Linked DNA regions of Geobacillus stearothermophilus ATCC 12980. The protein of the gene in region 1 interacts with the protein of each later gene in a pairwise test. Links are inferred from orthologs where the notes say so. Each region holds a gene or a part of one and is shown on either strand. Other genes may lie near its edges.

The links.
Region 2: the proteins of tpiA (region 1) and pepT interact in binary tests that used the Escherichia coli proteins (3 or more experiments, as listed by UniProt). The link is inferred for Geobacillus stearothermophilus ATCC 12980 from one-to-one orthologs.

Annotation. Positions count from the first base shown.
Region 1 is NZ_CP128494.1:2,456,188-2,462,454, reverse strand. The notes cover bases 1,894-4,630. They hold tpiA (triose-phosphate isomerase), read left to right. Parts: upstream 1,894-2,749; coding sequence 2,750-3,511; downstream 3,512-4,630. Other genes in these bases: gpmI (2,3-bisphosphoglycerate-independent phosphoglycerate mutase), read left to right, coding at 3,504-4,630; QSJ10_RS13460 (phosphoglycerate kinase), read left to right, coding at 1,894-2,688. In the rest of the region: QSJ10_RS13470 (sugar-binding transcriptional regulator), read left to right, coding at 1-332; gap (type I glyceraldehyde-3-phosphate dehydrogenase), read left to right, coding at 375-1,382; more of QSJ10_RS13460, read left to right, coding at 1,504-1,893; more of gpmI, read left to right, coding at 4,631-5,039; eno (phosphopyruvate hydratase), read left to right, coding at 5,081-6,267. UniProt on the Escherichia coli protein: Involved in the gluconeogenesis. Catalyzes stereospecifically the conversion of dihydroxyacetone phosphate (DHAP) to D-glyceraldehyde-3-phosphate (G3P).
Region 2 is NZ_CP128494.1:1,429,821-1,436,261, forward strand. Bases 1,970-4,880 are described here. They hold pepT (peptidase T), read left to right. Parts: upstream 1,970-2,762; coding sequence 2,763-3,998; downstream 3,999-4,880. Other genes in these bases: QSJ10_RS07735 (OsmC family protein), read right to left, coding at 4,328-4,753. Also shown: QSJ10_RS07715 (sulfite oxidase-like oxidoreductase), read left to right, coding at 311-925; QSJ10_RS07720 (ECF transporter S component), read right to left, coding at 968-1,552; glycerol-3-phosphate 1-O-acyltransferase PlsY, read left to right, coding at 4,949-5,542; QSJ10_RS07745 (RsmF rRNA methyltransferase first C-terminal domain-containing protein), read left to right, coding at 5,572-6,441. UniProt on the Escherichia coli protein: Cleaves the N-terminal amino acid of tripeptides.

The DNA.
Region 1 (6,267 bases):
TCATCCAATCATGCCGCATGGTCGTCCATGGCATCGGTGAAGCGGTGACGATGGCCAAGCGGCGGAAGACGCCGCCTGTAGAGATGGAGAACATCATCGCCCGCCATGCGGCCGCCGAGGCGTTCGGCTACTATTTCAACGAGTACGGCGACGTCGTCCATAAAGTGAAAACAGTCGGCATTCAACTTGAACACCTCCCGCATGTCGAGCATGTCATCGCCGTCGCCGGAGGGGCGTCGAAGGCGAAAGCCATTCGCGCGTACATGAAACGGGCGCCGCACTCGATATTGGTGACGGACGAAGGAGCCGCAAAAGCGTTCGTAGGGGAGTAATCTCCCTTGCTGATACAATCCAATCGCAAGGAGGAAAATAAGATGGCAGTCAAAGTGGGAATCAACGGATTTGGCCGCATCGGACGCAACGTCTTCCGCGCGGCATTGAAAAACCCGGACATTGAAGTGGTGGCGGTGAACGATTTAACCGATGCGAATACGCTTGCTCATTTGTTGAAGTACGACTCTGTCCATGGCCGTTTGGATGCCGAAGTGTCAGTGAACGGCAACAACTTGGTCGTCAACGGCAAAGAAATCATCGTCAAGGCGGAACGCGATCCGGAGAACTTGGCGTGGGGCGAGATCGGCGTTGACATCGTCGTTGAGTCGACCGGCCGCTTCACGAAACGCGAAGACGCCGCCAAACATTTGGAAGCGGGTGCGAAAAAAGTGATCATTTCCGCCCCGGCGAAAAACGAAGACATTACGATCGTCATGGGCGTCAACCAAGACAAATACGATCCGAAAGCCCATCATGTCATCTCGAACGCGTCGTGCACGACGAACTGCTTGGCGCCGTTTGCCAAAGTGCTGCATGAACAATTCGGCATCGTCCGCGGCATGATGACGACCGTTCACTCGTACACAAACGACCAACGAATTTTGGACTTGCCGCATAAAGATTTGCGCCGGGCTCGCGCCGCGGCCGAATCGATCATTCCGACGACGACCGGGGCGGCGAAAGCGGTCGCGCTCGTTTTGCCGGAATTGAAAGGAAAGTTGAACGGCATGGCGATGCGCGTGCCGACGCCGAACGTATCCGTTGTCGACTTGGTGGCGGAATTGGAAAAAGAAGTGACGGTCGAAGAAGTGAATGCCGCGTTGAAAGCAGCAGCTGAAGGCGAGCTGAAAGGCATTTTGGCCTACAGCGAAGAACCGCTCGTGTCGCGCGACTACAATGGCAGCACCGTTTCGTCGACGATCGACGCGTTGTCGACAATGGTCATTGATGGCAAAATGGTGAAAGTCGTTTCGTGGTATGACAACGAAACGGGCTATTCGCACCGCGTCGTCGACTTGGCTGCCTACATCGCCTCGAAAGGGCTGTAAAACCAGCTTGGCGCTGAGTTTTCCGCCTGTTCAAGTCTATAATAGGAAAATGGAGGGGAGCGGGGAAATGATCCCCACTCCTTTTCCTTGTCCAAACTGTAGCCAAAAGGGGGCACGAACGATGAACAAGAAGACGATCCGCGACGTTGATGTGAGGGGAAAGCGCGTCTTTTGCCGCGTCGATTTCAACGTTCCGATGGAGCAAGGCGCTATCACCGATGACACGCGCATTCGCGCCGCACTCCCGACGATCCGCTATTTGATCGAGCACGGGGCGAAAGTCATTTTGGCGAGCCACCTCGGCCGCCCGAAAGGAAAAGTGGTCGAAGAATTGCGTTTGGATGCCGTTGCGAAGCGGCTCGGCGAGCTGCTTGAACGGCCGGTTGCCAAAACGAATGAAGCGGTCGGCGATGAGGTGAAAGCGGCGGTCGACCGTTTGAACGAAGGCGATGTGCTCTTGCTTGAGAACGTCCGTTTTTACCCTGGCGAAGAGAAAAATGATCCCGAGCTCGCCAAAGCGTTTGCGGAGCTTGCGGATCTATATGTCAACGATGCGTTCGGCGCCGCCCATCGCGCTCATGCGTCGACGGAAGGCATCGCCCATTACTTGCCGGCGGTGGCCGGATTTTTGATGGAAAAAGAACTTGAAGTGCTTGGCAAGGCGCTTTCGAATCCGGACCGCCCGTTTACAGCGATCATCGGCGGGGCGAAAGTGAAAGACAAAATCGGCGTCATCGACAATTTGCTTGAAAAAGTCGACAACTTGATCATCGGCGGCGGACTGGCGTATACGTTCGTCAAAGCGCTCGGCCATGACGTCGGCAAGTCGCTGCTTGAGGAGGACAAAATCGAACTCGCCAAATCGTTTATGGAAAAGGCGAAAGAAAAAGGCGTCCGTTTTTATATGCCGGTGGACGTGGTCGTCGCCGACCGGTTTGCGAACGACGCCAACACGAAAGTCGTGCCGATTGACGCGATTCCAGCCGATTGGTCGGCGCTTGACATCGGCCCGAAAACGCGCGAATTGTACCGCGATGTCATTCGCGAGTCGAAGCTCGTTGTCTGGAACGGCCCGATGGGCGTCTTTGAAATGGACGCGTTCGCCCACGGGACAAAAGCGATCGCCGAAGCACTGGCGGAAGCGCTCGACACCTATTCGGTCATCGGCGGCGGGGATTCGGCGGCGGCGGTTGAGAAATTCGGCTTGGCCGACAAAATGGATCATATCTCCACCGGCGGCGGCGCTTCGCTCGAGTTTATGGAAGGAAAACAGCTGCCGGGTGTCGTCGCACTCGAAGACAAATGACCCACGGCGCCGGATTTGGCGCATGGCGGCTGACTCCGCCCATTGAAAGGAAGGGTGAACGATGAGAAAACCGATCATTGCAGGCAACTGGAAAATGCATAAAACATTAGCGGAAGCGGTTCAATTTGTCGAGGACGTAAAAGGGCACGTGCCGCCGGCCGACGAAGTCGATTCCGTCGTTTGCGCGCCGTTTCTCTTTTTGGATCGGTTGGTGCAAGCGGCAGACGGCACGGATTTAAAAATCGGGGCGCAAACGATGCACTTTGCCGATCAAGGGGCGTACACAGGCGAAGTGAGCCCGGTCATGCTGAAAGACCTCGGCGTCACGTACGTCATCCTCGGCCATTCGGAGCGCCGGCAAATGTTCGCCGAAACAGATGAGACCGTGAACAAAAAAGTGTTGGCCGCCTTCACCCGCGGGCTTATACCGATTATTTGCTGCGGTGAATCGCTTGAGGAGCGGGAAGCGGGGCAGACGAACGCGGTTGTCGCCTCGCAAGTGGAAAAAGCGCTCGCCGGCTTGACGCCGGAACAAGTGAAGCAAGCGGTCATCGCTTACGAGCCGATTTGGGCGATCGGGACGGGCAAATCATCAACACCGGAAGACGCCAACAGCGTCTGCGGCCATATCCGTTCGGTTGTTTCGCGCCTGTTTGGCCCGGAGGCGGCGGAAGCGATCCGCATTCAATACGGCGGCAGCGTCAAACCAGACAACATCCGCGACTTCTTGGCGCAACAACAGATCGACGGCGCCTTAGTCGGCGGGGCGAGCCTCGAGCCGGCTTCATTCTTGCAATTGGTGGAGGCGGGGCGTCATGAGTAAAAAACCGGTTGCGCTCATCATTTTAGACGGATTTGCGCTGCGCGACGAAACGTACGGCAATGCGGTCGCTCAGGCGAACAAACCGAACTTTGACCGCTATTGGAACGAATACCCGCACACAACGCTCAAGGCGTGCGGCGAGGCGGTCGGGCTTCCGGAAGGGCAGATGGGCAACTCGGAAGTCGGCCATCTCAACATCGGCGCCGGGCGCATTGTGTACCAAAGCTTAACGCGAATCAACATTGCCATTCGCGAAGGCGAGTTTGACCGAAATGAAACGTTTTTGGCGGCGATGAACCATGTGAAACAACACGGGACAAGTTTGCATTTGTTCGGCTTGCTTTCCGACGGCGGGGTGCACAGCCATATTCACCATTTGTACGCCCTCTTGCGCTTGGCGGCGAAAGAAGGCGTGAAGCGCGTGTACATCCACGGCTTTTTGGACGGCCGCGACGTCGGCCCACAAACAGCGCCGCAATACATTAAAGAACTGCAGGAAAAAATCAAGGAATATGGCGTCGGCGAAATCGCGACGTTATCGGGCCGCTACTACTCGATGGACCGCGACAAGCGGTGGGACCGCGTCGAAAAGGCGTATCGGGCGATGGTGTACGGGGAAGGGCCGACGTACCGCGATCCGCTCGAGTGCATCGAGGACTCGTACAAACACGGCATTTACGACGAATTCGTCCTGCCGTCGGTCATCGTCCGCGAAGACGGCCGGCCGGTGGCGACGATTCAAGACAATGACGCGATTATCTTCTATAATTTCCGCCCTGACCGGGCGATCCAAATTTCAAACACGTTTACGAACGAAGATTTCCGCGAGTTTGACCGCGGCCCGAAACATCCGAAGCATTTGTTCTTTGTCTGCTTGACCCATTTCAGCGAAACGGTGAAAGGGTACGTGGCGTTCAAGCCGACGAACTTGGACAACACGATCGGGGAAGTGCTGTCGCAGCACGGACTGCGCCAGCTGCGCATCGCCGAGACCGAAAAATATCCGCACGTGACGTTTTTTATGAGCGGCGGCCGCGAAGAGAAATTTCCAGGCGAAGACCGGATTTTGATCAACTCGCCGAAAGTGCCGACGTATGACTTGAAGCCGGAAATGAGCGCCTATGAAGTGACCGATGCGCTGCTCAAGGAAATTGAAGCCGATAAGTACGATGCGATCATTTTGAACTACGCCAACCCGGATATGGTCGGCCATTCGGGCAAGCTCGAACCGACGATCAAGGCGGTGGAGGCAGTGGACGAATGCCTCGGCAAAGTCGTCGATGCCATTTTGGCCAAAGGCGGCATCGCCATCATCACCGCCGACCACGGCAACGCCGATGAAGTATTGACGCCGGACGGCAAGCCGCAAACGGCTCATACGACGAATCCGGTGCCGGTCATCGTGACGAAAAAAGGCATCAAGCTTAGAGACGGCGGCATCTTAGGCGATTTGGCGCCGACGATGCTCGATTTGCTCGGCTTGCCGCAGCCGAAAGAAATGACGGGGAAATCGTTGATTGTCAAATAATGATGATCTTGAGAAAACGATACGAAAAGGAGTGTGTTCCCATGTCTGCCATTATCGATGTCTACGCTCGCGAAGTGCTCGATTCGCGCGGCAACCCAACCGTAGAAGTGGAAGTGTATACAGAAGAAGGCGGTTTCGGCCGCGCCCTGGTGCCAAGCGGCGCCTCGACTGGGGAATATGAAGCAGTCGAACTGCGCGACGGCGACAAAAACCGCTACCTCGGCAAAGGGGTGTTAAAAGCGGTCGAAAACGTCAACGAAATCATCGCGCCGGAAATCATCGGCCTTGAAGTGACCGACCAAGTGGCGATCGACCGCGCGTTGATTGAGCTTGACGGCACGGAAAACAAAAGCAAACTTGGCGCCAACGCCATTTTGGGCGTTTCGCTTGCCGTGGCCCGCGCGGCGGCGGACGAGCTTGGTTTGCCGCTGTACCACTACTTAGGCGGCTTTAACGCCAAAACGCTGCCGGTGCCGATGATGAACATTTTAAACGGCGGCGCGCATGCGGACAACAACGTCGACATTCAAGAATTTATGATCATGCCAGTCGGGGCGGAAAGCTTCCGCGAAGCGCTGCGCATGGGGGCGGAAATTTTCCACAGCTTAAAAGCGGTGCTGAAATCGAAAGGCTACAACACCGCGGTCGGCGATGAAGGCGGCTTCGCCCCGAACTTGAAATCGAACGAAGAAGCGCTGCAAACGATCATCGAAGCGATCGAAAAAGCCGGCTACAAACCGGGCGAACAAGTGATGCTCGCCATGGACGTTGCTTCATCCGAGCTGTACAACAAAGAAGACGGCAAATATCATCTTGAAGGCGAAGGCGTTGTGAAAACGTCGGAAGAAATGGTCGCTTGGTATGAAGAGCTTGTATCGAAATATCCGATCATCTCGATCGAAGACGGGCTCGATGAAAACGACTGGGAAGGCCATAAACTGCTGACCGAGCGACTCGGCAAAAAAGTGCAGCTTGTCGGTGACGACTTGTTCGTCACGAACACGAAAAAACTGGCCGAAGGCATTGAAAAAGGCGTCGGCAACTCGATTTTGATCAAAGTGAACCAAATCGGCACGCTCACCGAAACGTTTGACGCCATCGAAATGGCGAAACGCGCCGGCTACACGGCTGTCGTCTCGCACCGCTCCGGCGAAACGGAAGACAGCACGATCGCCGACATCGCCGTCGCCACCAACGCCGGCCAAATCAAAACAGGCGCGCCGTCGCG
Region 2 (6,441 bases), 1.0 Mb from region 1 along the record:
ATTTCTCTTCTCCTCTCCAAACATCGTATTGACATTGTGGTTCATTCATCTCGCTTCCTTAATTTCTTCACTAGCTTTTTCTTCCCCCTTTCTTTCGGTTGTTCCGTATTTCAGAACAATTATTCCAATTTCATCATTTTTATTATATAATTAAGAAAAATCGAAAATCAATCAATATTTGGGGGAATTTGTCCTCTCTCAACAATGCCGCCGCAGCAACTGAACCGAGCCCCTTTTTATTGCATCCCCTTTCCCTATTTTGTATCATGAATGATTAAGAGAAATTTAGCAGAAAAAGGAGTGCCTCCCCATGACCAAACAACTTCCTCCCGGCCAATTCGAAACGGAAAAATGGCCGATTTTGCATGAAGGCGATGTGTACGAATTCGATGAAGCGGCGTGGAATTTCCGATTGTTCGGCAATGTGAAAGAGGAAGTGACGCTGTCGTATCAGGAAGTGATGCGGCTGCCGAAGACGATTTCGACCGTGGATATGCACTGCGTGACGACGTGGTCGAAATTTGATACGACGTTTGAAGGCATCGCTTTCCGCGAGTTTTTGCGCTTCGTCGATCTCGATCCCGACGTGAAATATGTGAAAATTTACGGCTACTTAAACGGCGACCGTTTCGGCTATTCGGCAAACTTGCCGCTTGACGCGCTGATGGGCGACGATGCCTTGTTTGTTTATCGATGGAAAGACAAGCATCACGACTGGCAGGACATCTCGCCGAAGCACGGCTATCCGCTCCGGTTCATCCCGCCGGCGACATTTTATTTATGGAAAGGGGCGAAATGGGCGTCCGGCATCCGCTTTATGAAAGAAGATGAGCCGGGCTATTGGGAGGAGCGCGGCTATTCGATGACCGCCAATCCGTTTAAAGAAGAACGGTTTGCCGAGTGGGTGCCGCGGATTCGCTTTTGACAAACGCAAAAAAGCGAGGGAAAAACCCTCGCTTTTTGTTTCTCAAGCGGCTTGGCGAGATGCCGCCTGTTTGTCAAGCCAAGCACGAAGACGCCAAAAGAGAAGCTGAAATACGATGGCCGCCATCGCTCCTTTGACGGCGTTAAACGGCAAAATCGCCGATACCACCAACGCCTTCGCTTCCGGTGCGCTCATCTGCGGAGCGCCGAGGAAAAGCGTATACGCCGGCAAAAAGACGTAGTAGTTGAGCACGCTCATGACGAGCGCCATCGTCAATGTTCCCGCCGCCAGCCCCAGCAGCAAGCCTTTTTTCGATGCGGATTTCCGATAAATATAGGAAACCGGCAAAAGGAACGCCACCCCGGCAGTGAAGTTGGCGATCTGGCCGACCGGAACGCCGGTCGCGCTGCCGACGAACACGTAGTTCAGCACGTTTTTCAATAGTTCGACCGCCACACCGGCGAGCGGGCCGTACAACAAGGCGGCGATGAGCGCCGGGATGTCGCTGAAGTCAACAAGCAAAAAGTTCGGAAACGGCGGCAGCGGAAAGTTGAGCATCATGAGCACATGCGCCATGGCGCCCAACACTCCGATGCTGACAAAGGCGCGGATGGAAATGCGTTTCATCCTATTTCGCGCAGGAGACTCCCACTTCAACGACCAAAGGGAGTAAGTGGGAGAGGAATGCGCGTCCCCCCCTTTCTTTTGTGTATGATATAATAAAGGCGTGGAGAAAACCGTTCAATAAAGGCACTCCAATCACGGCTACTCGATGTATGGAGTTGGTTACAGGAAACGTTGTAACCGTAAAACATCGAGCGTAGGTCCGTCTGTTGTGTGTGGAAGCCAAGTACTGCCAACAGACACACCGAGAGAATCGGTAACGATGCAGGCATGACCTGCGTCGTTGGGTAGTCGTCAACCTGCCCCCTGATGCAACCCCAAGTCAAGGAAGGAGGACGAAGTCCGTTTGCACTTCTGGGGAGTTGCAAGCCCCCACTTCAAGCGTTAGCGAAGTGGGGGTAGTTGACGCTTGTTCTCCTCCCCTTCTCGTGATTCATCCTCACAAGAAGAAGGCTGCAGCTGCGAGCGCCAACAAAAACTCCCTTAAACCGAACAAGGCTTAAGGGAGAAAAAGGGTGTGCGCAACTAGACGTTCGCATGCGCCAAAACGAACGCCGGCAAACCTTCATCTTCTCCCATCCAGACTATACTGTCGGCTCCGGACTTGCACCGGATCCTGCCTTGCGGCTCGCGGGCTGAGAGGCGAAGCGCCTCATCACCGCCGGTCGGGAATTTCACCCTGCCCCGAAGATGAATCGTTTTTCATTTTTAATTATTCTGATGAGTTTAGCATACAATACTGTTTTCAATTTGTCTATGTTTTTTGCTCACAGCTTGATTATTCCCGCATCGAAAGAGAATCTCCCGGTTCAAGCACCGGTGGGGCGACTTGAACCAAATCGGCGTATTTCAATCCCGTCCCCGTGTTGAGCACGACGACCGTCTCCCCGTCGCGAATCCAGCCGCTCTCGCGCAATTTTCGGACCGCCGCAAACGCCGCCGCTCCTTCCGGGCAAACGAACGCCCCTTCGAGCTCCGCCACCGTCCGCTTCTCGGCCAAAATCGCCTCATCGCCAATGGTTTGACGCCCAATTCCTTCGCTTTCGAAATCCCAACCGCCTCGCCGGCCGCGGAAAACTCGTGCACCGCATGGCGCTCCCTCTTTCCCTGTTGGAGATCGCATATGATAAAATAAACACGGAACCGCTCCGCTGCATTGGAGAAGCGATTCACGCATTCACCCAACACTCATACATAAAAAGGAGATGAACAAATGAAACAAGAATTGATCGAACGCTTCATCCGCTACGCCAAAGTGAATACCCAGTCCGATCCAGAAAGCAGCACATGCCCGTCGACTCAAGGGCAATGGGAGCTGGCGAGAATGCTCGTCGAAGAGCTGAAGTCGATCGGCATGGAAGACGTCACAGTCGACGAAAACGGCTACGTCATGGCGACGCTGCCGGCCAATACGGACAAAAACGTGCCCGTGATCGGCTTTTTGGCTCATATGGACACCGCTCCGGAGTTTACGGGAGCCAACGTCAACCCGCAAATCATCGAACAGTACGACGGTGGCGACATCGTGTTGAACAAAGAACAAGGCATCATCTTGTCGCCAAACGATTTCCCGGAGCTCGCCGGCTACAAAGGGCATACACTGATTACAACCGATGGGACGACGCTGCTTGGCGCCGATGATAAAGCCGGAATCGCCGAAATTATGACCGCGATGAACTATCTCATCCAACACCCGGAGATCAAGCACGGCAAAGTGCGCGTCGCCTTTACCCCGGATGAGGAAATCGGCCGCGGACCGCACAAATTTGACGTTGCCAAATTCGGCGCCCAATTTGCCTATACGGTCGACGGCGGGCCGCTTGGCGAATTGGAATACGAAAGCTTTAACGCCGCGGAAGCAAAAATGACGATCAAAGGAAAAAACGTCCACCCAGGCACGGCAAAAGGAAAAATGATCAACTCAATCAAAATCGCCATGGAGTTCCAACAGCAACTGCCAGCCGATGAGGCGCCGGAACATACCGAAGGATACGAAGGGTTTTACCATTTGCTTTCATTCCAAGGGAGTGTAGAGGAGACGAAACTTCACTACATTATCCGCGACTTCGACCGTGAACAGTTCGAGGCTCGCAAAGCGAAAATGAACGAGATCGCCGCTTCGCTTGCACAAAAATATGGAAACGACCGAATCACACTCGAAATCAACGACCAATATTACAACATGCGCGAAAAAATCGAGCCGGTGCGCCACATTGTGGACATCGCCCACGAAGCGATGACGAACTTGGGCATTGAACCGAAAGTGAAACCGATCCGCGGCGGCACAGACGGGTCGCAGCTCTCCTACATGGGGCTGCCGACGCCGAACCTTTTTGCCGGCGGCGAAAACTTCCACGGCCGCTACGAATACATTTCCGCCGATACAATGGTGAAATCGGCCGAAGTGATCGTGGAGATCATCAAGCTGTTCGAGCAAAAAGCATCTTGATCTACGGAAAACCTTTCTTGAACGATCTTTTTTCGATCGTCCAAGCACAAGCGGCTGCAAGCCCGCCCGTTAGGAGTAAAGAAAAGGTGTCCCGAGTCTTTTGGGGACACCTCCGCCTCCCGCTGTTTCAAATAGGCAGCCAAATAATCAGCCCGTCCGAACGCGAAGAAAAGCGGGACGGCAAGGCGTCTATCCAAACGACTGATCGCCGTTATTCGTTCGAACACAAAAAAGGTGTTCCGCCAACGATCGGAACACCTTTTTCATCGTTTTGCCATTCCGTGCTATGCCACGCGAAACAAACATGAACGCCACGTTCTTTTCTTTGGTTAGATCGTCTCCTTCCCGCGCACGCCGTTGATCGAATAGCTCGCTGTAATGGCGGCATTTAACGAATGGGAAACGGAACAATATTTTTCTTTTGACAACCGAATGGCACGGGCGACTTTGTCTTCCGGCAAGTCGCCTTCGAGCGCATAATGAATATGAATGTCGGTAAACCGCTTCGGGTGGTCATCGGCGCGCGTTCCTTCGACTTCCATCGAAAACGCGCGGACGTCAAGCCGCATTTTCCGCAAGATCAAAACGATGTCAATGCCGGTGCAGCCGGCCAAGGCGTGAAGCAACAGTTCCATCGGCCGGGCGCCGGAATCGTTGCCGCCAACGTCTTTCGCGGCGTCGATCGGAATGGTGACGCCGGAAGCGCTTTGGCCGCTGAATGACATGTTTCCGTTCCACGTGACGGTCGTTTTCATCACAGCCGCTCCTCTCTTCTCTGCGTTTGCTGCGGGACGAATGAACTCGTCCGTCCCTGCCTGCTTTTCAGTTTACCGGTTATCATGTGGAAATGCAAAACAACCGCTTTTCTTCATTTCCAGTCTACCGTTTTAACCGGCGCATGATAAAATAGAAACATGCACAAACTTGTTGAGTAAAGGGTGTTTGATTCGATGACCGCACTCATTTTGCTTCTTTCTTATCTTCTCGGCTCGATTCCGTTTGGCCTTCTTGTCGGGAAAATCGGCTACGGGATCGACATCCGCGAACATGGAAGCGGCAATCTCGGGGGAACGAACACGTTCCGCGTGCTTGGGGCGAAAGCGGGCACGATCGTCATTGTCGGGGATATGTTGAAAGGAACGCTGGCGGCGAGCTTGCCGATGTTTTTTTCCGTCCCCGTGCATCCGCTTTTGGCCGGAGCGGTGGCAGTCGTCGGCCATATGTATCCGGTGTTCGCCAAGTTCCGCGGTGGCAAGGCGGTGGCGACATCGGGCGGGGTGATGCTGTTTTATTCGCCGTTGTTCTTTTTGTCGCTCATCGCCGTGTTTCTTGTCGTCTTGGCTGTTTCACGCTACGTCTCGCTGTCATCGATGGCCGCGGCGCTGTACGCGGTCGTGTACACCGTCTTTTTCACGGACGACATTCCATTGACGGTGGCAGTGTTGTTGCTGGCTTCGTTTATCTTTTATCGTCATCGCGCCAACATCAAGCGCATCTTGAACAAAACGGAGCCAAAAGTGAAATGGTCAGGCAAAGCCTCATGACAACGGACGGAGAAAGGAGATTTGCTGCGTTGAGATTGCCGGAAGCATTTGTCGCGAAAATGAAGAAGCTGCTTGATGAAGAAGCAGACGAGTTTTTCGCTGTGTATGAAAACGAAAAAATCAACGGCTTGCGCGTCAATCCGTTGAAAACCGACCCGGGCGCATGGGTCAAAACGGCGCCCTTTTCCCTTTCCCCGGTGCCGTTTTGCCCGACCGGGTTTTATTATGAACCGGACGAACAGCCGGGAAAGCATCCGTACCATGCGGCCGGCCTGTATTACATTCAAGAACCGAGCGCGATGGCGGCCGCCGAGGCGCTGCAGCCTGAGCCGGGGGATACGGTGCTTGACTTGTGCGCCGCCCCTGGCGGGAAAACGACCCAGCTTGGCGCGATGATGAAAAACAGAGGGCTGCTTGTCGCCAACGAAATCCACCCGAAACGGGTCAAAGCGCTTGCAGAGAACGTCGAACGGTTCGGCTTGACGAACACCATCGTCGTCAATGAAGCTCCCGAAACGCTTGCCGAGCGGTTTCCGGGCTTTTTTGACAAAATTTTAGTGGACGCTCCGTGCTCGGGGGAGGGCATGTTCCGGAAAGAAGAAGAGGCCGCCTCGTTTTGGAGCCCGGCCTATGTGGAAGAATGTGCGGCAAGGCAGCGGCGCATTTTAGAAAGCGCCTATGCGATGCTGAAAGAAGGCGGCATTCTTGTCTATTCAACATGCACGTTCTCTCCGGAGGAAAACGAGCAAACGATAGAATGGCTGCTCGAGACGTACGATGATTTGCGGTTGCTGCCGATTGCGAAAATCGGTGGCATCGAGCCGGGACGGCCGGAATGGACGAAAACCAATCGATCCGATCTCGTCCACGCCGCCCGCCTTTGGCCGCATCGCCTCAAA